Linked DNA regions of Acidisarcina polymorpha. The protein of the gene in region 1 interacts with the protein of each later gene in a pairwise test. Links are inferred from orthologs where the notes say so. Each region holds a gene or a part of one and is shown on either strand. Other genes may lie near its edges. The genes, in order: gyrA and gyrB.

What was found.
Region 2: the proteins of gyrA (region 1) and gyrB interact in binary tests that used the Escherichia coli proteins (3 or more experiments, as listed by UniProt). The link is inferred for Acidisarcina polymorpha from one-to-one orthologs.

The regions. Positions count from the first base shown.
Region 1 is NZ_CP030840.1:5,350,692-5,361,003, reverse strand. The notes cover bases 2,798-6,016. They hold gyrA (DNA gyrase subunit A), read right to left. Parts: upstream 5,629-6,016; coding sequence 2,998-5,628; downstream 2,798-2,997. Other genes in these bases: ACPOL_RS22755 (glycosyltransferase family 39 protein), read right to left, coding at 5,820-6,016; ACPOL_RS22765 (class I SAM-dependent methyltransferase), read left to right, coding at 2,798-2,894. In the rest of the region: tRNA (N(6)-L-threonylcarbamoyladenosine(37)-C(2))-methylthiotransferase MtaB, read right to left, coding at 1-1,380; ACPOL_RS22770 (response regulator), read left to right, coding at 1,413-1,856; more of ACPOL_RS22765, read left to right, coding at 2,238-2,797; more of ACPOL_RS22755, read right to left, coding at 6,017-6,986; ACPOL_RS22750 (DUF3037 domain-containing protein), read right to left, coding at 7,143-7,580; ACPOL_RS35050 (hypothetical protein), read right to left, coding at 7,567-8,028; ACPOL_RS35045 (HipA family kinase), read right to left, coding at 8,021-8,341; ACPOL_RS22740 (DUF3052 family protein), read left to right, coding at 8,840-9,256; ACPOL_RS22735 (ABC transporter permease), read right to left, coding at 9,392-10,312. UniProt on the Escherichia coli protein: A type II topoisomerase that negatively supercoils closed circular double-stranded (ds) DNA in an ATP-dependent manner to maintain chromosomes in an underwound state.
Region 2 is NZ_CP030840.1:4,071,383-4,081,656, forward strand. What follows is about bases 2,024-5,204. They hold gyrB (DNA topoisomerase (ATP-hydrolyzing) subunit B), read right to left. Parts: upstream 4,867-5,204; coding sequence 2,224-4,866; downstream 2,024-2,223. Other genes in these bases: ACPOL_RS17295 (hypothetical protein), read left to right, coding at 5,197-5,204. Outside these bases: ACPOL_RS17270 (GNAT family N-acetyltransferase), read left to right, coding at 1-607; ACPOL_RS17280 (CPBP family intramembrane glutamic endopeptidase), read right to left, coding at 995-1,675; more of ACPOL_RS17295, read left to right, coding at 5,205-5,379; ACPOL_RS17300 (hypothetical protein), read left to right, coding at 5,473-6,348; rpmA (50S ribosomal protein L27), read right to left, coding at 6,558-6,848; rplU (50S ribosomal protein L21), read right to left, coding at 6,912-7,241; rpmB (50S ribosomal protein L28), read left to right, coding at 7,706-7,894; peptide-methionine (R)-S-oxide reductase MsrB, read right to left, coding at 8,012-8,422; ndk (nucleoside-diphosphate kinase), read left to right, coding at 8,542-8,958; ACPOL_RS17330 (aldo/keto reductase), read left to right, coding at 9,168-10,157. UniProt on the Escherichia coli protein: DNA gyrase negatively supercoils closed circular double-stranded DNA in an ATP-dependent manner to maintain chromosomes in an underwound state.

The DNA.
Region 1 (10,312 bases):
GAAGTTATCCGAAAGCGCCTCGGTCGTAAAGGCGCTTGAGCCCGCGAGTGTCACGACCGACAGAGTGGAGCCGATCAACGACGCCCGGAACTCCGCGTTTTTTCTGGAGATCAGTCTCCGCAACGCGATCTTCCGCTCCTTCACCGCGTTGCCAGATGAAGGCGTGGACTGATGCCAGGCAAAGGCCTGAGTGCCAGGGCGCGCCGAAAATGGGAAGACATGCAAGTAGGTGAATGGCAATCGATCGATGAAGTCGTAAGTCTGCGCAAAGAGGCTATCGGTCTCACCGGGAAAGCCGATCATCACATCCGCCCCGATCGCCGCTCCCGGAGAGGCGGATCGGATCTCCTCAAGCTTCGCCGCATAGTGCCAGGGCCGATAGCGGCGATGCATCGCCCGCAGGATCGCATCCGACCCGGACTGCAAGGGAAGATGAGCGTGGCGCGCCAGGCGCGGACCACCGCCACCTCGATCCTGACCATGCATCCGGAAAAGAGCGATCAGATCGGCCGACCAGTCCATCGGCTCAACGGAACTGATTCGGAGCCGAGGCAAACTCGTCTTTTCAAGGATTGCGCCAACCAATTCCTCCAGTCGAGTTGCGGGGGAAAGATCCCGGCCCCAGCGGCCAAGATTGATTCCGGAGAGTACCAACTCTTGGCCGCCTTGAGCAGCGAAGCCTTCTACCGCCCGCAAGCATTCCTTGAGGTTGACTGATCGGCTAGATCCCCGGGTCGTAGGAATAATGCAAAAAGAACACCGGTTGCCGCAGCCATCCTGAATCTTCAAGTTGGGCCGGGTTTGATGTGCGTCGGAGGCGAACGGCAAGGCGGCAAGTTCTGAGTGCGCGAACAGAGGGTCATGCCATATCGATACTGAAGCTGCACCCGATTCTATGCTCGAGGGCCGGAGCGAATTCAGGGGAACGAAAGCCCCAGATCCTTTGTCGGAACTGGAGATTTGAGCGATCGCCGCTTCCACAACCCGGGACTTATGACTGTTACCGATAACCGCATGGACTCCGGGGAGGGCAGCCAACTCTTCCGGCGCGCGTTGCGCATAGCAGCCGGTTACGACGACTCTTGCCTTGGGATTTTCGCGACGGATACGGCGCAGATAAGCCCGAGCGCTCCTATCCGCTTCCTCCGTAACACTGCATGTATTGACAATCACCACATCAGCCAAGCCTGGCTGACCAGCCTCGCGGACGCCGGAATCGCGCAGCCTGGAAGCGATTGCCTCGCCATCGGCGCGACTCGCGCGGCATCCGAAGTTCTCAACGTGATATTCTGCCACCTTAACCAGTCTATCAACCGGATAGGCACCCGGCCCGGGTTTTGGGCTCCCTGCCCTCGTTACGAAGTGAGTGACGTAGGCCACCTTCCTGCACTTTGATTTGCTGGAGCATTCCCTTGATCAAGCGGCGTATTTTGCTGGTAGATGATGAGCTTGCGGTTCTGCTAACGCTGAAAGCAGTCCTCGAGCTGAATGGCTTTGACGTGGAGACGGCGGCTTCGGCCAAGGAAGCGAAATTAAAGATTCGTGCCAACGCCTATCACATGATCATCACCGACATGCGAATGGAAAGCGAGACTGCTGGAACTGAGGTGGTTCGCGCCGCCAAGAACGCGACGTACCAGCCTGCGGTGGCCATGTTGACTGCTTTTCCTTTGCCCGGCTCCGATTGGAGCGAAGACGGTGCGGATGAAATGCTGGTCAAGCCAATGAACACTTCTGAACTGGTTCGACAGCTCGAAGCGCTGCTGATTTCGCACGAAGATAAGAAGCAGCGGCAAAAACCGGTTGTCCCCGTGAATGAACAATCGGTTTCAAAAGCAGTTGCCCACAGCAGCTGAGACGGCTCAACCCTGGCGCCGCTCGAACGATAACGGGTCTTGCGCCGTACACTTGTTCCGCAAAGTTGAACGTAACTCTCTGTTAATAAAGAACCTCGACCACGAGTTGAGACAAGAACGATTCGGTATCTTAATTCCCCTTTACGATTGCGATTCCAGCAATGACTGTTATAAAGTTGATCCAGTCATAATTGGAAAATCCTAATTAAACATTTTGTGGTCAGCAGCGGCTTCAACGCCGGGGGGATAATTATGGGATTTGACCTAGCAAAGTACAGAGATGACACTAAGCAATTCGCTGTACAGAGTGGCCCAGCTCGACACGGGATGGCGGTTTCAGGATTTCAATGGACCCTATACAAGATCCTCTGTAGGTTGTGGATGCGTCTTTATGGAGATCGCATTCAAAACGCCCACGATCAGAACGATCCTTTACTTCCGGTTCCCGCTCACTTTAAGCAAAACCTGGTCGAGAACTGCAAGGTTTTTGCCGATCGGGATGAGATGCTTAAGGCGCTTCCAAAGGGAAAAATCTGGGCAGAGGTCGGCACCTATGAAGGTGAATTCGCGCGCAAGATTCTCGATTGGTGCGAGCCCAGCCATATTGACCTGATGGATTTGACCTATGAGCTTGTGAAGGCAAAAGGCCATGTCAAGGAATCGGACCGGGTCACTTTCAATAAGGGTGATTCCGCGAAGCTGCTTTCATCGCAGCCCGATGGAAAGTACGACTACATCTATATCGATGCCGGTCATGACCTGATTGACGTAGCTCGGGATGCAGTCGCTGCCATCCCCAAGCTGAAGCCAGACGGCATTATTTTCTTCAACGACTACATTTTCTTTTCGGTTACCGGCCTGCGGCCATTCGGCACCGTCCCTGTGGTCAACGCACTGGTCGCCACTGAGGAGTGGGAAGTCGTCTATTTCGCATTTCAGAACAAGATGCAGTGCGACATTGCTCTACAGCGGACGAGCGTAAGGAAGTCGGCCAATTCGAATGGACATGGGGCCCTGAGCTCTTCGAGTCTGAGCTGATTGTTTCCGGCGTTTTCAAAAAGGGCATCGGAGTCGACCTCGACTCCGATGCCCTTTTTCTTTAATGGTCTTCGTTCGTTGAAGCCATGAAGTTGGAACGCTCTTATTGCAGCAGCGTTCCGTCTTCGAGATCGGCTTTGGCCTCTTCGGGCGGAATGACGACTGCGGCGGCGACTTTGTCATCTTCTTCCAGATTGAGCAGCTTCACCCCTTGAGTCGATCGTCCGGCTGCGCGCACTGTCTTCGTGTCGATGCGAATGATCTTGCCGTATTGGCTGATCACCATCAGCTCCGAGGTATCGTCGACCAGGTTAATGGACTGCACCTTACCGTTGCGGGCTGTGGTCTTGACGTTGATCACGCCCTTGCCGCCGCGGGTCTGCAGACGGTACTCGTCGACATCGGTACGCTTACCGAAGCCGTTGCTGGTGACGGAGAGGATCAGGCTGGGAGTGTTGCCGCCGTTTCCGTTCGCGATGCGCTCTTTCGGAGTGACTGCGAGACCGACGAGATAATCATTCTTGCCGAGATCGATGCCGCGCACGCCGTAAGCCGGCCGGCCCATCGAGCGCACATCATTTTCGTCGAAGCGAATCGCCATGCCTTCGTGGGTCGCGAGGAAGACGACCTGACTTCCGTCCGTGATGCGGACTCCGATCAGTTCATCATCAGCGTCGATCCCGATGGCGATGATGCCGCGCGCCATGACGTTGCAGAAGTCCTTGAGCGGCGTCTTCTTCACCGTGCCCTTCTGGGTAGCAAAGAAGACGAACTTCCCTTCTTCCTCCAGATTGCGCACAGGCAGAATGTTTCGCACTGTTTCCCCCGGCTGCAGGTTCAGCAGACTGGCAATGGCCTTGCCCTTGCCGGCGGCGCCGACATCCGGAATCTCGTAGACCTTAAGCCAGAAAACCCGACCCGTGTTGGTAAAGCACAGCAGGTAGGCATGGGTGGAATCGATGATGAGTTGCGAGACAAAGTCTTCCTCGCGAGTCTTCATGCCGATTCGACCGGTGCCACCACGCCGCTGCTGGCGGTAGGTGGATATAGGCGTGCGTTTCAAGTAGCCGGAATGTGAGACAGTGACGGCGACTTGTTCGTCGGCGATCAGATCTTCGAGCTGGAGCTCGGCGCTCTCGTCGACGATCAGGGTGCGGCGCTCGTCGCCGTATTGCTTCTTTACCTCTTCTAATTCCTTCACGATCACGCCGCGAAGTTTTTTCTCGGAGGCGAGGATCGATTCGTACTCTGCGATGTTCTCGCGGACCTGTGCGAGTTCCTTCAACAACTCGTCGATCGAGAGTTGGGTGAGACGATAAAGCTGCAGTTCGAGGACCGCGTCGATCTGCCGGTAGCTCATACCGGGCGCGATATTCAAGTTGGTCGTATCTTTATCGAGATTGATAACGATTTCGGTGCCGAGCGACCAGGTGCGAAGGTTTTCGCGAGCCTCAGCGCGGCTACCCGATCCGCGAATAATCCTGATGACGCGATCCAGATTGTCGAGGGCGATCTTGTAGCCTTCGAGGATGTGTTCCCGCTCGCGCGCCTTGCGCAGCAAGAACGCGGTGCGGCGGCGAACCACATCGACGCGGTGATCGATGAAGTGCTGGATCGCCACATGCAACGGAAGCTCTTTGGGCTGGCCATTGACAACCGCCAGGAAGATCATCGAGAAACTTTCCTGCATCTGCGTGTGCTTATAAAGCTGGTTCAGTACAATCTGCGCTTCGGCGCCGCGACGCAGTTCGATGACGATCCGCATGCCATCGCGATCGCTCTCGTCGCGCACGTCGGTGATGTCGTCGATCACCTTCTCGTGGTAAAGCTCGGCGATGCGCTCGATGAGCTTCATCTTATTAACCTGGTAAGGAATCTCGCTGACGATGATCGCCTGCTTTTCCTTGGTCAGGTTTTCAGTCGAGACTTTGGCGCGAATCAGGAACTTTCCGCGACCGGTTGCATAGGCCTGCGCAACGCCACCGCGCCCGTAGAGAAAGCCGCCGGTGGGAAAGTCCGGCCCCTGCACATGCTTGAGCACCTCGATCAATCCCGCCTGAGGGTTGTTGATCATCTCGATCGTGGCGTTCACGACTTCCGTTAGATTGTGCGGAGGGATGTTGGTCGCCATGCCGACCGCGATGCCGTTCGAACCATTCACGATCAGGTTCGGAATTCGGGCCGGCAACACCGTGGGTTCGAAGGTCGACTCGTCATAGTTCGGCATGAAGTCGACGGTTTCCATGTCGATATCCGCCAGCATTTCGCTGGCGATGCGCATCATGCGGCATTCGGTATATCGCATAGCTGCCGGCGGATCGCCGTCGACCGAACCGAAGTTTCCCTGGCCATCGATCATCGGATACCGCAAGCTGAATGGCTGAGCGAGACGCACCATCGTGTCGTAGATCGCCGAGTCGCCATGGGGATGGAAGACACCCATGGCCTGACCCACAACCTTGGCGCACTTGGTGTATTTCTTGTTGTACTGCAGCCCCATTTCGTGGAGCGTATACAGAATGCGGCGGTGGACTGGCTTCAGCCCGTCGCGGACATCAGGCAGCGCGCGCCCAATAATGACCGACATTGAATAATCGAGATACGAGCGCCGCATCTCGTCTTCAATATTGATCGGGATAATGCTGGAAGCGCCGGTGGGGCCGCCGGTTCCGTTGGCGCCATCGTTACCATCACCGCCTCCGAGGGGGAGCAGCGGATTTTCATCATTTGCCATAGTTGGGATCCGTCAATCGAATGGTTCCTTGCAAGGCAACGCTCGTCGCTAGAGAGAGGATCAGCAGAGAGCTTCAGGCGTGCTCGAAAGAATCCTGAGGAATTGATCTATGTCTATGATACTCAAATACTTACCCCTAGGCAAGGGGCATTTCCCCGGCTAACCTCAATGACCAGAGGGACTTGGCCGCGCTAGTTCACGAGCCGCGGCAAAGAAGCCACACAGAGCGCCGCCTGCATCACCAAGATGCCGCAGGTGGCGATGAGAAAAATTCGCCTCTGTGGAGTTTCGAGGGCGTCGGCGAAGACGCCGCCGATGAAGGTCAACAGGAAGGGAACCATCCACAGCCAGGGCTCTCCTGGCACCCCAGTAGTGACGATGGGGAGTAGTAATGCAGTGACCAGCAATGCTGCCAGATTCCCAAAATAGCGCGATCGTTTCACGCTGATAAAGAGGAGCAAGGAGATTGCCGCGGCGAGGGTCATTCCAGCATTGGGCAGTGAGGTGAAGAGGGCCTTTGCCGGTTCAAGAGAAAACCACATGCGGGCAGCGGCGCTGCGAAAAACATAGCTGAAGGCATCCGGGCGAAAGGCGTACGAGGCGAACAGGATCAGTAGAGTACCGACGGCGGAATAGAGAGCGATGGGAATCAGAGATGAGCGGCGGCGTTCGGCCAGATAGATCATGAAACCCAAGGCAACGAAAAACGCCAGCAAGGCCGCGGCCACGTGCGAGGCCGCCGTGAACCCCAGCGCGGCGGTGAGCAGCACGATGCGCGGACGCCATTTTCTGCGCGGCCCCTGCATGGCGTGGGCGACGCCGATGGCCGTATAAACAGCGGCGAAGAAGCCGAAGGCTGCCAGGATTTCGGGATTCGGATAAGTGCAGGCGTGAACGATCTCGGGAGAGAAGCAATAGAGCGAGAGCGCCACGAAGCCGCCTTCATTGCCGAAGAGCCGCCGCGTGACCCACCAGAGCGCGGCGCCCAGGCACAGTCCGCAGAAGATGAAGGGCAAACGCATCAAGAGCAGCACGTCGCTGAGTTGATGGCGCAGCTCCCATGGGGAATTGTTTGAGGATGCTCCGGAGAAGATTCGTTCCATGGTCAGCAGCAATCCGGCGGCGCGATAGGCGAGGGTGCCGTCATGGATATTGCCGCAGCTGGTGAAGTATCCGGCGAGTGGCGAGGGCTTCTCCCACATCTCGCGTCCGCAGCGGGCGTACTGGTAGTCACGCTCAGTCAGGGTCTGATGACGGGTGACCCAGTAGCATTGCGAGAAGAGTAGCAAAAGCAGGACTGCCGCTATCCGTTGCGGTCGATCGAAGCGGAATTTGCGGAGTCGCTGAGCGAAAGACATCGTTCAACTCTGAGTGTACTAGAGTGAATCGACGTGATTTATGAAGGGGAAAACGTGCTTGAAAGGGTGCAATTTTGAGCGTTTTTTTGCACCCTGGAGAGGCTTTTTAGGGACCAAAGGCGGATCGCCCTATTTATGGTGCAAAGAAGCGGATCTTCAAGGCTGAGCGTCGATCATTTCGACGCGGGCGGGTGCGGCTTCGATTGACTCGGTCCCGAGGAAGAGCCGGGAAAGATGTTCGAGCGATTCGGCCGGATGGTCGCAGATCCCGGTGTGCACGGGAGAGACCTGGATGATGGTGCTGCGTGGGGAGACGATCCAATGGAAGCGTTCCCGTTGGCTGAGCTGGGCGATGGGGCCGGCGGTGGAGTCGGCAGCGCAAATTTTTGGAATCGCTTCAAGGTGACGGCGCACCGCATCGAGGTCAATGTCGGGCCAGAGGGCGAGCAGACGGGCTTCGTCGATGACGATCCTGGCCTCGAGAAAGCGTTGCTCCAAACAGAAGGCGACAACTCCGGCGTTGATGAATTCGCCACGCTCGACTCGGGGCACGACCCGCAGGACGGCGTAGTCGAAGGAATTACGTGCGGGCATAAATAGCCTCCTCGATGAATTTGGCGGACGCGCTGAGGCGGGCGGTGAGGAAGTGGATGTATCGCTCGCGCTGTTCGTGGGCATCGGTCGAAGGGCTACCCCCAGGCAGGAGCCATGCATCGGGAACTTGATCGAGGATCGGGGCGAAGCTCTCGGCGGACAATCGCGCGTGGGCAGCGGCATCCGCAATATCGAGCTGGGTCGCCCAAGGCAAGAGCAGATGCTGCCGGATCGCGGGAAAGCGGGACTCGACGAGCGAGGGCGCTGTCTTCCAGTTGTGATGCCAATAGAGCGACGCCCCTTGGTCGATGAAGTAGAGGCGCTGATGCCAACGCAAGAGGTTGGCATTGCGGGCGGTGCGATCGACGTTCATGACGAAGGCGTCGAACCATACGGCAGTCGAGGCGGTTGCGGCGCCAGCGGTGTCTCCCGCAGCGGGATCAAACATGGTTGATCCGGGAAGGTAGTCGAGCGCGAGATTGAGTCCGGCGCTGGCGAAGCAAATCACGGATTTCGGTGTCGGGCTCATTTCTTCCGAGCAATGGATCGACCTCGATGAAGACCAACTCGGGAACATTCAAGCCGAGGGCGCGGCCGATTTCCCCGGCAACCAGTTCGGCGACGAGCGCTAGTGGACCCTGCCCGGCGCCGCGAAACTTGACCACGTAGAGGCCATCATCCTCGGCCTCGACGATCGCGGGGAGCGAGCCGCCTTCGCGGAGAGGCGTGACGTATTTGGTGGCGTGGATGGTGCGGAGCATGGAGTGGCTACGGTCCTTCTTAAGACTTTGTTCGAGACTCAACATTCTGACCAAGACCGCGCGTCCTGGAAACGCAGATCCGTGAAACGCAGATCTGAAAACACAGATCCTGAAAACGCAGATCCTTCGCTTCGCTCAGGATGACAGGTTTGCTTCATAGGCTTGCTTCATAGGCTTGTTTCATAGGCTTGTTTCATGGGCTTGTTTCATAGGCTTGTTTCATGGGCCTGTTTCATGGGCTTGCTTCATGAAGTTTAGACCTAGGAAGCTAGTTTAGCTGGTGTGCTGATCAGCGCCATGCCTACCGGTTTCGACTCTTCCGCTTCCGTGTGGTTCAGATTCGGCTTAGGTGCGCTCACTGGGCGTTTGGCAAATTTGTCTTCGAGCGCGAGTCCGTATATTACTTCTTCGACGCGGCCCGTAGCGGTGGTGTGGGATGCTGTTCCAACGGTGTAGGACGCTGCTCTGGTCGAGGAGCTTCGTGGGAGGGAGTCGCCTGTGGTTGCGGGATACTCGGGTACTTCGTTGGCGAAGAAGCTTGGGGTCAAAGATGCTCAGCGCACCTGGCGGTATGCTATGCCGGTTATGGTGGCTGAGGAGATCGCGCAGTGCGGGGTAAGTCCAACGCTGTTCGAAGCGCCTGCCCCCGGGCTGGAGATGGCGCATCTCTTTGTGACTCGCCGTCAGGAGCTCGCAAAGATGCTTGCGGAGTTGCGGGTGCTGCTTGCCTCCGATGGAATGATTTGGGTTTCCTGGCCGAAGAAGGCGGCAAAGATTCCGACCGAGGTCTCAGAAGATATCGTCCGGGCGGAGGCGCTTCCCTTGGGATTAGTCGACATCAAGGTTTGCGCGGTGGATGAGACCTGGTCTGGCTTGAAACTTGTGGTGCGCCGCAGTGAACGTTCTCAGAAGTGAGAGAGATTGTGGGTTCCCTCGGTTGAAGCCGCTTCGATCGAGCGGCATCATTTCCGTCCTCAACATGGTTGAAGATTGGGTCCGGTTGTGTGATGCCGTGTCCTACTCGAGCCGACGGATGACGGGAATTTGCTTCTATCTCCAGCGGAAGATTCTTAGCGACAGGGTAAAGGCAAGGAGCAGCCATATCGTTAACACGGCTACGGGGCCGGCCAGTTGGGCGAGGGATGTTCCCTGGAGCATGTTTCCGCGGAGGGCGTCGATGGCGGCGGTGAGTGGCAGGGCGCGGATGACGGGTTGGACGATGTTGGGGAAGCGGCTGGCGGAGAAGAAGACGCCGGAGACGATCCACATGGGGAGCATGACCAGGTTCATCAGGCCGGAGGCGGCCTCCATGGTCTTGGCGCGGGAGGCAATGAGGAGCCCGAGCGCGGAGAAACTGAGCGAGGCGAGGATACAGAGGAGCACGAGCTGCCAGATGGGTCCGCGAAACGGAACGCCGAAGACCAGGCGGGCGAAGCCGAGGAAGACTCCGACCTCAATGACCAGCAAGAGAAGCCGGGAGAGCAGGAACGAGGCGAGATATTGCCAGCGCGGCATGGGCGAGGCGACGAGGCGCTTGAGCAGCTTCTTCTGGCGGGCTTCGACGATGGCGAAACCGAGTCCCCAGATGGCGGAGCTCATGAGGTTCATGCCGAGCAGGCCGGGGATGACGAAATCGATGTAGCGGGCACCGGCTTCGTGGACCTGCTGGTTGGCGGTGGGTACGGAATCCTGCTGGCCGGCTGCTTTCTGGATGGCGCGATCGGCGAGGAGCCTGGCGGTGCGGGCATCGGGGTTGGTGTCGTCGTAGTCGTAAATCACAGAGCCGGGGATGACAGAGCCAGGTACCACGGCACCAGCATTCCCAGAGGCGGGGTTGGCGCTTCCGGAGTGGTCTACGGCGAGGAGCAGGATTCTGCCGGTGGCGAGGGCGTGGGCGCCGCTGGCCTCGTCCATCGTGACAGCCGTCAGTCCTCGATCGGCGTTGAGCGCCTGAGCGAGGCGGCCGGTGGT
Region 2 (10,274 bases), 1.3 Mb from region 1 along the record:
GTACCCAGCGGATGTCGCTCCTTTTGCGGCGATTGAGGATAGCTCGGAGGAGGCGCTGCGGGATCTGTTTTCGCTCCTGAATCCAGGCGAGGGCACGTATGTCGTCAGCGGAGCTTCGTTGGCATTCGAGGGCCTGCGATGCGACGGGCCGCTGGGAGTGAAGCAGATGACATATCCCCAAAACCGGCCACTGCCGATCAATGCTCGGATTGATGGTATCCGAATCGAACCGCTTTCCTGCGCCAACGCTGCCGAGATGGTGGAACTGACTTCGATCGCTTTTCCAGGCTTCTTCCGAGCGCGCACCTGTGAAATGGGCAGCTACTACGGCATCCGCCAAGAAGGACGATTAGTCGCGATGTGCGGCGAACGGATGGCCATTCGCGAATATCGCGAAATTAGTGGTCTCTGCACGCATCCGGACTTTCGCGGCAATGGCTATGCCGCCGTGTTGATGTTGCAGCTCATGCGCGATCATCGCGAAGCCGGATTACAGTCATACCTGCACGTCTCCGCAAACAACGCCAATGCCATCGCCCTCTACGAACGAATGAGCTTCGAGCATCGAGGAGAGTTTTCGCTATATCTTCTAACACGCGAAAGTTAAGACGTCGCTCGTAGACGGGACTCTCTGTCGCTCTTACTGGCGTTCGTCTCCCGACGCATTCGCACAGGAAAGCAAACCCTGCTCCGTCAGCCAGGTACGAAGAAGATCCCTTCCTAGATATCCAAATTCTTCACATGCAGCGCGTTTTCTTCGATGAACTTCCGCCTGGCTTCGACATCTTCGCCCAACAAGGTGGTGAAGATGGAGATGGTGCTGTAAGGAAATGGTGGCCGTGTTCGCTCCTCGCCAGGTTAGGAGGCGTTGACCACGATGGTCAGAATGGATCGGCTCAGGACAGCTACCCTCTTGAATCATGAGGGTAGCATGGACCCGGAGAACGTCGGTTCGCTATACAAGCGTCATTGGGTTCGGGCCGTCGCTCGAGTTTTACCGCGACAGAGCCAATTCCCTCAGCGAGCCTTGCTCGCCACTATGGCGCGGCGGAGCAGAATCCAATTCGTGACGTCTACGCCAAAAATAGATTGCAAAACACACCGTCACGATGGGCACCACTATGCCGAACTCATCGATAAACCAGAGAGTCTTCCCCGTATCGCGGGTGAGCGGGGTACAAATGCTTTGAATGTAAAGATTGTGACTCGAGTGAAGGATCACCGCGGTCCAGAGACTTCCCGATTTCATACGTAGCCAGGTCAAGATGAAAGAATCGGCGATGACCGCAACCGTAAAACAAATCATGCCGAACCAGAGCGGCTCTCTGGATCCGGAATTGTAGTTGCTCCAGAGCATCACGGGAAAATGCCATACGGCCCACGCCGCGGCGCTGAGCAGTGAGGTCTTGGTATATCCCATTGTCTTGAATAACTCTGGAACAAGAAAGCCACGCCAGCCCATTTCCTCGCCCAGGTCGCTGGCCAGTCTCGGGATTATGCCGTAAGTGGCCGTGAGCAGCAGATAGACGACGGTAGAGGTGAGGGGCGATGCCCTCAAGGCCATGACCGGGACAAGATGTTGCATGAATTCGTGGTTCGGAAAGCCACCCAGTCCGGAGCCCCACACGATGGCGTAGGCGATGAGAGCATATGCAAACGGGACGAACCAACTCATCCATGCATAGCGAGCCTGCGGCCACTTTCAGCCCAGATCCGACAGCTTGCGGCAATTGAGCTTCAAGGTAAGCATTGCTGCGAATGCCACACACCACTTAAGACCAATCGCATATTTACCCTCGGCTCCTCGCAACTGCTGCGTGTACCAACACATACAGTAGAAGACTGAGCTGAAAGCGAAAGTCAGCACTAGAAAGACAATTACCTGCTGCCTTGAGGAGCCAGGCTTTGACATGGACTTTGATACCTTTTCGATCGAAATTTAGCTCGGAAACAGCCGGGAGTGAAGCGCCCTTCCAGGAAAGACACTTCAGGAATTGAATTATTTCCAAGATGTGAATGCCGGCTGGAGTGCTGCGCGTGGGGAGGGAATGGACCTGCTTGCCGCCGTGTGGTGATCCTATCCTGCCGAGTTGCTCGAGAGATCGGATGCCGAATTCACGATAAGAAGCGGCCGGTCGTTCAACAGAAGAGAGTAGCCGGCTCAAAACGAAAGCTACCCTTCTGGATCAGAGGGTAGCTTGAATAGGGAAACGCCACTTCGTTTTAGATATCGAGGTTCTTCACATCCAGCGCGTTTTCTTCGATGAACTTCCGCCTGGCTTCGACATCTTCGCCCATCAGAGTGGTGAAAATGGTCTCGGTTTCGGCGATGTCTTCGAGTTTCACCGAGAGCAGCGTGCGCCGCTCGGGATCCATGGTCGTCTCCCACAGCTGGGTCGAGGTCATCTCGCCGAGTCCCTTGTAACGCTGCACCTGATAGTCACGGCGTCCCTGCTCGATCACATAATCGAAGAGTTCCTTAGGGGTATGCTTGACAACCGGATCATGACTGGCGCGGCTGGCCCGCTTGGGCGCCGGCTTGCCCGCCTCCACTTCGCCGATCGTCTCGCCCTCCGTCTCTTCAGGATCGGGAACCACTTGCTTGGTGGCGTACTCGATCCGGAAGGGCGGTTCCAACTGCTCTTTAATCTGGGCGAACTTCGACATCATCTGCCGGTATTCCGGCGATGAGGCCAATGTCCAGTTGATTTTGCGTTCCGCTCCATTGTCATCCGTAAAGGCAATCGACCAGGTCTGGTGCTCCTCGTCATAGGCGGGTTCGCTCAGGGCCTTGAACTGAAGTGCTTTTCGCTCCGTCTCGAGCCTGCGATGTAATGCCACAAGCTTCGCGGGAGCGTGACCCTCCGCACCTTCGAAGTCGCTGCGGCGGACCAGCTCGAGCTCCGCAAGAAGGTTGGTAACGTGCTCATTCCGAAGGCGCTTGTCTACTTTGTCGAAGAGTTCAAGGTACTCCCGCAACTGCCCGATGAACTTGGTCAGCACCGAGCCATCCAGCTTGTGCTCGGTGGGTCCGGCCTCTGCGCCTGCCCCGTGATAGACGACCATCCCGTCGGAGGCGCGCTTGACCATCACCCGGACAAACTCGCGATCGTCCTTGATGTACTGCTCGAACTTGCCCTTCTTGATGCGGTAGAGCGGCGGCTGGGCAATGTAAACATGGCCGCGTTTGATCAGCTCCGTCATATGGCGGAAGAAGAAGGTCAGCAGCAGCGTCCGGATGTGCGATCCATCGACGTCAGCGTCCGTCATGAGAATGATTTTTCCGTAACGGAGCTTGGAAGGGTCGAAGTCTTCCTTGCCAATACCCGCGCCGAGGGCGGTAATCATCGCCCGGATTTCTTCGTGACCGAGCATCTTGTCGTATCGGGCTTTTTCGACGTTGAGGATCTTGCCCTTCAGTGGCAGGATCGCCTGGAAGCGCCGATCGCGGCCCTGGCGCGAGGTTCCGCCGGCCGACTCTCCCTCGACCAGATAGATTTCGCACTTCTCCGGGTTCCGCTCACTACAGTCGGAAAGTTTGCCAGGAAGACCGCCGCCGTCCAGAGCGCCCTTGCGGCGAGTGAGATCACGCGCCTTGCGGGCAGCCTCGCGGGCACGGGCAGCTTCAATGGCCTTGTTGATGATCTTTCTCGCGATGGGCGGGTTCTGTTCGAGAAAGCCGCCTAGCTTCTCGTTGACCACCGCCTGAACGGTGCCGGCGATATCGGAGTTGAGTTTGCCCTTGGTCTGGCCCTCGAACTGGGGCTGCGAAAGCTTGACGCTGATGACCGCAACCAGACCTTCTCGTACGTCGTCCCCGGAGAGGTTTTCTTTCAAGTCCTTAAACAGGCCGAGCGATTGGCCGGCACTGTTGATCGTCCGGGTAAGGGCAGTCTTGAACCCCGACAGATGCGCGCCGCCATCGACGGTGTTGATGTTGTTGGCGAAGGTGAAGACGGTCTCCGAATAGGCATCGTTGTACTGCATCGCAATGTCGATCTCGACATTGTCGCGGGTCGCCTCCATGACGATCGGCTTGTCATGGAGCACCTGCTTGCCCTTATTCAGCAGCTTGATGAACTCAGCGATGCCGCCGGCATACCTGAACTCTGCGCGCTTAGCCTCGCCCGTCTTTGGGTCGGTAGTGCGTTCGTCGGTGAGCGAGATTTCGAGGCCCTTGTTCAGGAAGGCGAGTTCGCGCAGTCGCTGGGCAAGGGTGTCGTAGTTGTATTCGGTGACCGTAAAAATCGACTTGTCGGGCAAAAAGTGGACCTTGGTGCCCTTGCGTTTGGAACTGCCAGTCTGCCGAAGTTTCTCTAGTGGCACGCCCTTGGCGTAAGTTTGCTCGTAAGTGTGGTCGTCGCGCCAGATCTCGACATCGAATGCTTCGCTCAGCGCGTTCACGCAAGAAACACCAACGCCGTGTAGACCGCCCGAGACCTTGTAGTTCGAAGCGTCGAACTTGCCGCCCGCATGGAGTTTGGTGAGCACCACCTCGACCGCCGTCATCCGCTCGCCGTTCGGCAAAACCTTCTCATCCACCGGAATGCCGCGGCCGTCATCCACCACCGTGATGGAATTGTCGACATGGATCGTAACTTCGATCCGCTTCGCATGGCCCGCCAGAGCCTCATCGACGGAGTTATCCACCACCTCGTAAACTAAGTGATGCAGACCCATCTCACCGGTCGAACCGATGTACATGGCAGGACGCAACCTTACCGCCTCAAGACCTTCAAGGATCTTGATGTCTTCCCCGGTATAACTCCGGGGAGCGGCCTTCTCTTTCCCGTTCAAACGGGAGGAGATCTCTGTCGATTCAGGAAAGGTAATATTCTCGGAAACTACGAGCTCTTTAGTGGACATGAAACTCCGGTGCGAAACCCCGCGCAACTTCCTTGAACGATCAAAGCTGCGGTAATTAAATGGCTGAAAGAGAAAGGGTTTACGCCGTATTTTGCTAATAAAAGTATACCACGGAGAACAATCCCGGGAACCAAGAAGTGGGTAGGCGTCAGTCGTCCCCGGGAAGCTGTCTTAGACAGAATTGTCACTTCCGTAATTGATGAACTCGCTGGATTTAAAACTCGGTCGCGAATCAATTTCAAAGTGGATTAAACTTCTTTTTAGAAGGTCTCTTCTTCCGTACGAGCCCTTCCAAAATTCCGGTGTGCGACCATAAAGGCAAGTCAATTCATGGTGCGGATTCTGGTTCGTGGCTTAACGGCCGCTCTGATCGTCGGCGGGATGCTGGCTGCCGGTCACATCCAAGTGAACAGCGTGACCCGGCAGTTGCAGTTCAAAACCGCTTCTGAGGGGATGCCGGTTCCGGCTTGTCCGCCCAACGACGTCAATGCATGCAATATCGATACCTGGTAGCAGCCGCGTTGTGGTGTCGCCATAGGGTTCGTTGATTTTTTTTGTACCTTCAACTATTCGCGATATGCTCTAATCTCGAATAGTTTGGTATGTATGAGCTACCTGCCGGGAGTCAGTCTGTTGGCGACCGCCGAGCCGATCTTGCTCGCGTTGACGCTCTGCGCCTTCCTGAAGGCAGGGATTTACAAGCGTTTCCCATGGTTTGGCGCCTATCTGGGCTTCCGGTTGTCCATCTACGCCGTCTTGAACCTCCTACTGTACTCCGCCCGAGGGCGGTTCTTGGAAGACCACATCGCCTACAACGCCTACTATTACATCTACTGGGTAGGGTACCTGGCGCAGGCTGCAGTCTCTTTTTTGGTGATTCAAGAGGTATTTCGCCACCTCATGGATCCGCTACCTGGTCTTGGAAAGCTGGGATTAATTGCTTTCCGGTGGGTGACCCTGAGTTCGGTTTTGATTGCCGGAGTCCTGGCGGTCTTCCCAGTGGCCTCGGGAAGGGATTTGCTGCTCTCTGCCGCTAGCAGTGTCATGCGCTGTGTCAGCGTCCTCGAGCTTTGCCTGCTCGCCTTCATCGTTCTCTCTATGGAAACGCTGCAGATTTCACTCCGCAGCCAGGATTTCGGCGTTGCGCTCGGCTTAGGAATGGTGGCCGCCTCCGAGCTGGTCAATTCCGCTGTGAACTTAGGCCCTTCGTCATTTGCCTTGGCTACGAGTTATGCCTGCAACATCTTCCTCGCTTTGGCCGCGGTGGTTTGGATTGCATATTTCCTCAAATTGGGGGCCGCAGCCAAACCCGCCGCACTCCCCGTAGGTTCACCTTTGTTGCGGTGGAATGAGATTGCGGGTGCGCTTGGTCACCCGCCGCCGCATGTGGCGCTTGGCTCCTCGAGCGAGTTCTTCCTTCATGACGTGGAAAAGGCCGTGGACAAAGTCCTGGAGAAGAACTCCATGAATCCCGCCCGATGAAGCAGAAATATGGTGACTGAAAGGCGAGGAAGCGAACTCGGCAGCCACTTTCCCTTGGATAAGACCTACAGACGTGGTTTTCGGTGCTAATCCTCGACACCATCTAGAGGGTAAATGGGCCATCTGGATCTCGAGCTTGAAGGGGCTTGACCCACAAGCAAAAAGCCCGGCGCCAGGCGCTCGGGCTTTAAACTACTTCCTGGAATGGACTAGTCAGCAGCTACTTCGGTCGGAGCGTTTGCCGCCGCGACCGGCTCGATAGCCACGTAGCGACCGGTCTTGCCGCGATCGATAAATTTCACACGTCCGGAGATCTTGGCGAAGAGCGTGTCATCGCTGCCGCGCCCTACATTCAATCCAGGCTTCAGTTTGGTTCCGCGCTGGCGAACGATGATCGATCCTCCGGTGACGACCTCACCACCGAACTTCTTGACTCCAAGCCGCTGCGCATTGGAGTCGCGGCCGTTCTTTGAACTTCCAAGCCCCTTTTTGTGTGCCATCTCTTAATCCTCATGCTCTCGGGAGCAGGCCCCCGGTCGAATATTCTCAATCAAAATAGTGGCTCAGTTCGCCGAAGTGTAGGACGCGCCATCAACCTGGATTTCATTGATACGAACTTCGGTGTAGGACTGCCGATGGCCCTGCAGCTTCTTGTACTGCTTTTTGCGCTTGTAGTGAAATACCAGCACCTTAGCCCCGCGGCCTTCACTGACCACCGTACCGAGCACTTTCGCGCCGGCCGGCTGCGTGACCGAACCGGATTCTCCCGAGACGGCGAGCACTTCGCTGAACTCCACGGTGCTGTTATCACCAGCTTCGGTCTTCTCTATCTTCAGTACGTCGCCTGGCGCGACGCGATACTGCTTTCCACCGGTGCGAATCACTGCGTACATAACTTTTCTCCAGCGTCCCAAACTGCCTGAGAACGCTATCCAATCCAATCGAAATCTGGTTAGCCGATGCAGACGGCAGAATTGGCGCATTGACTGGGGCTCACTCGACCTAGCTGGGCTAGTCCCGCCACTCATTCCCTGGTCCCAGCAATCATTTTCCAAACCAGGAGTTTCTCGGCGACCTCATTCATCGCTTTAGAAAGCCTGACAATGGAACGCGCTGGAACAACTGCCGAACTTTTTAAGTCTATCGGTACGGGAAGCGGCGGTCAATGCTTAAGAACGCTCCCCGCTGAATTATTTGCGAGATCGTCGCTGATTGAGCTAGACTGAAAGTTCTGCGGGTACGGCAGTTTCGACCCATGCAGACGAGGCGCGATCCGCCCTCCAAAGTACCGCTTCAAGAAATTTAAAGACACTTGGCGGCGCGAGCTACCGAAGAATTCGATTGGATGGAGTTAGTTATGGCACAGATTTGCCAGGTCTGCGGTAAGGGTCCGCAGTTCGGAAACAATATCTCTCACGCACACAATATCAGCCGCCGGCGCTGGAACGTGAACCTGCGCCCCGTTAAAGCTAAGGTCGAAGGCGGAGCAAAGCGAATTCGGGTCTGCACTCGCTGCATTAAAGCCGGGAAGATCGTCAAGGCCTAGCCTTTATCCTTCTTTCAGTACGCCTACCTTTCCGATCCTTCAAATCCGAGGCTGGAGGCTGAAACCAAGTCCCCAGCCCTTCTTACCAAGAACGGTCTTTCCTGCCGGGCTTTCTTTTCATTCTGCCTTTTCAAAATCCAAAGCAGCCGAGTTGATGCAGTAGCGGAGCCCGGTTGGTTTAGGGCCGTCGGGGAAAACATGCCCAAGGTGGGCGCCACACCGAGCGCAGGTCGCTTCGATCCGGCGCATTCCCAGGCTGTTGTCCTCATGAGTTTCAACCGCGCTTGAGTCGACCGGCAGATAAAAGCTCGGCCAACCACTGCCTGACTCAAACTTTGTATCGGATTTGAACAACTCCGCTCCACAGGCGACGCAATGGTACATGCCGTCGGCGTGGTTCCGGTAGAGTGCTCCGGTAAAGGGGCGCTCCGTGCCTTTTTCACGAGTAATGTGGTACTGCTCGGGCGTCAGCTTCTCGCGCCACTCGGCGTCCGACTTCTCAATCTTCTCTACTTTGGTCTCCGACATAGTCAATCTCTCCCAATGAATTAGATGAATCCACAGCTGCATAGTTACATGCGCGCAACCCAGACCCCACAGAGACTGCTCTACACTGGAAACATAACAATTTGAATCAGGAGAAGTCCGTGTCTGAACGCACCTTCAGCATTATCAAGCCCGACGCCGTGCGCAAGGGGTACACTGCCGCAATTCTCGCCGAAATCGAAAAGGCTGGTTTCAAGATTGTAGGCCTCAAGAAGATCTCTATCTCGAAAGTCCAAGCAGAGGGCTTCTATGCAGTTCATAGTGCTCGTCCCTTCTTCGACTCGTTGACCACCTTCATGTCTTCCGGGTCTATCGTTCCGCTGGTCCTTGAGAAGGACAACGCCATCGCCGACCTGCGCAAGCTCATGGGCGCGACCAATCCCGCGAACGCTGAGGAGGGAACCATCCGCAAGAAGTTTGCGGGATCGATTGAGGAAAATGCGATCCACGGCTCCGACGCGCCAGAGACGGCCGCATTTGAAATCGGCTATTTCTTCGCGGGATACGAATTGGCATAGGACTGAAGTTCCGTTGCTAAAACGCCGAAGCACCACGTCGACAGACTGTCCCTTCAGGGAAAAGCTGCAGGAATGACTTTAAGCCCGAGCCGTACCTCTGCTTCACAGTCGCTCTCAGCTCTTCAGTTGCCAGCCTTCTGGAATGGCAGCTGAAGAGCCCGAAGCAATTAAACTGAGACTCGCAGCTGCCGCGATCTGCATGCCGCTTCATGGAATTCACTAACCTCAACAATGGGAATGTCTCGCGGATCGGCCTAGGCACCTGGGCGCTTGGCGGCCTTGATTGGGGCAACGTCTCCGATCAGGATGCCATCGCTACCTGCCTTGCCATCTTCGAGCATGGCATCAACCTGATCGACACCGCTCCCGTTTATGGGAATGGACGCGCCGAAGAGGTCGTTGGCAAGGCCATTCGCGAACACGGCCATCGTGAAGACTTCTACATCGCCACCAAGGCCGGTCTGGAGCGAGGGACGGAAGGCATCGTTGCCAAGGTAACGCCAGAGAGGCTGCGCCAGGAGCTGAGCGCTTCGCTCACCCGTCTCGACACCGATTACATCGATCTTTATCAAATTCACTGGCCCGATACCGCCGAACCGCTTGAAGCAGCTGCCGAGCAGATGCTCAAGTTCTACGATGCCGGAGCTATCCGCGCCATTGGCGTTAGCAATTTTTCTCCTGAACAGATGGATGTGTTCCGTGCCGTCGCGCCGCTCCACTCCTGTCAGCCACCGTACAACATCTTCGAACGGGCGATCGATGCGGACGTGCTCCCTTACTGCCGTCGACACTCCATCGCGGTGCTGGCTTACAGTGCTATATGCCGGAGCCTCCTGGGTGGACGGTTAGCGGCAACCCAGCAGTTTGACGCCAGCGACATCCGCAGCGTCGATCCCAAATTCCAGCAGCCGCGCTTCAGTCAGTACCTTGACGCCGTTGCGCGCCTCGATCGGTTCGCGCGAGAGCGTTACGGGAAGCGGGTCTTGCATCTGGCTCTCCGCTGGGTGTTGGACCGGTCCGGTGTGAGTGTGGCCTTGTTCGGAGCCAGGCACCCCGCGCAATTGGAGGCAGTCGAAGAAGTTATGGACTGGAATCTCGACGCCGCAGGCTTCGAGGAAATTGACGCAATCGTCACCGAGACGGTCCTCGATCCGGTTGGACCAGAGTACCTGGCGCCGGCGCACCGCATCAGCGCCTAAGAAGGATCTCCCAAAATGAAGAAAAGCGCCGAGGTTATCGGCGCTTTTCCTTCGATAAAAATGAGAGCCTACGAGACGCTTCTGATAAGCGGTTCCAGCTGCGCCTTTCGCCCGCAG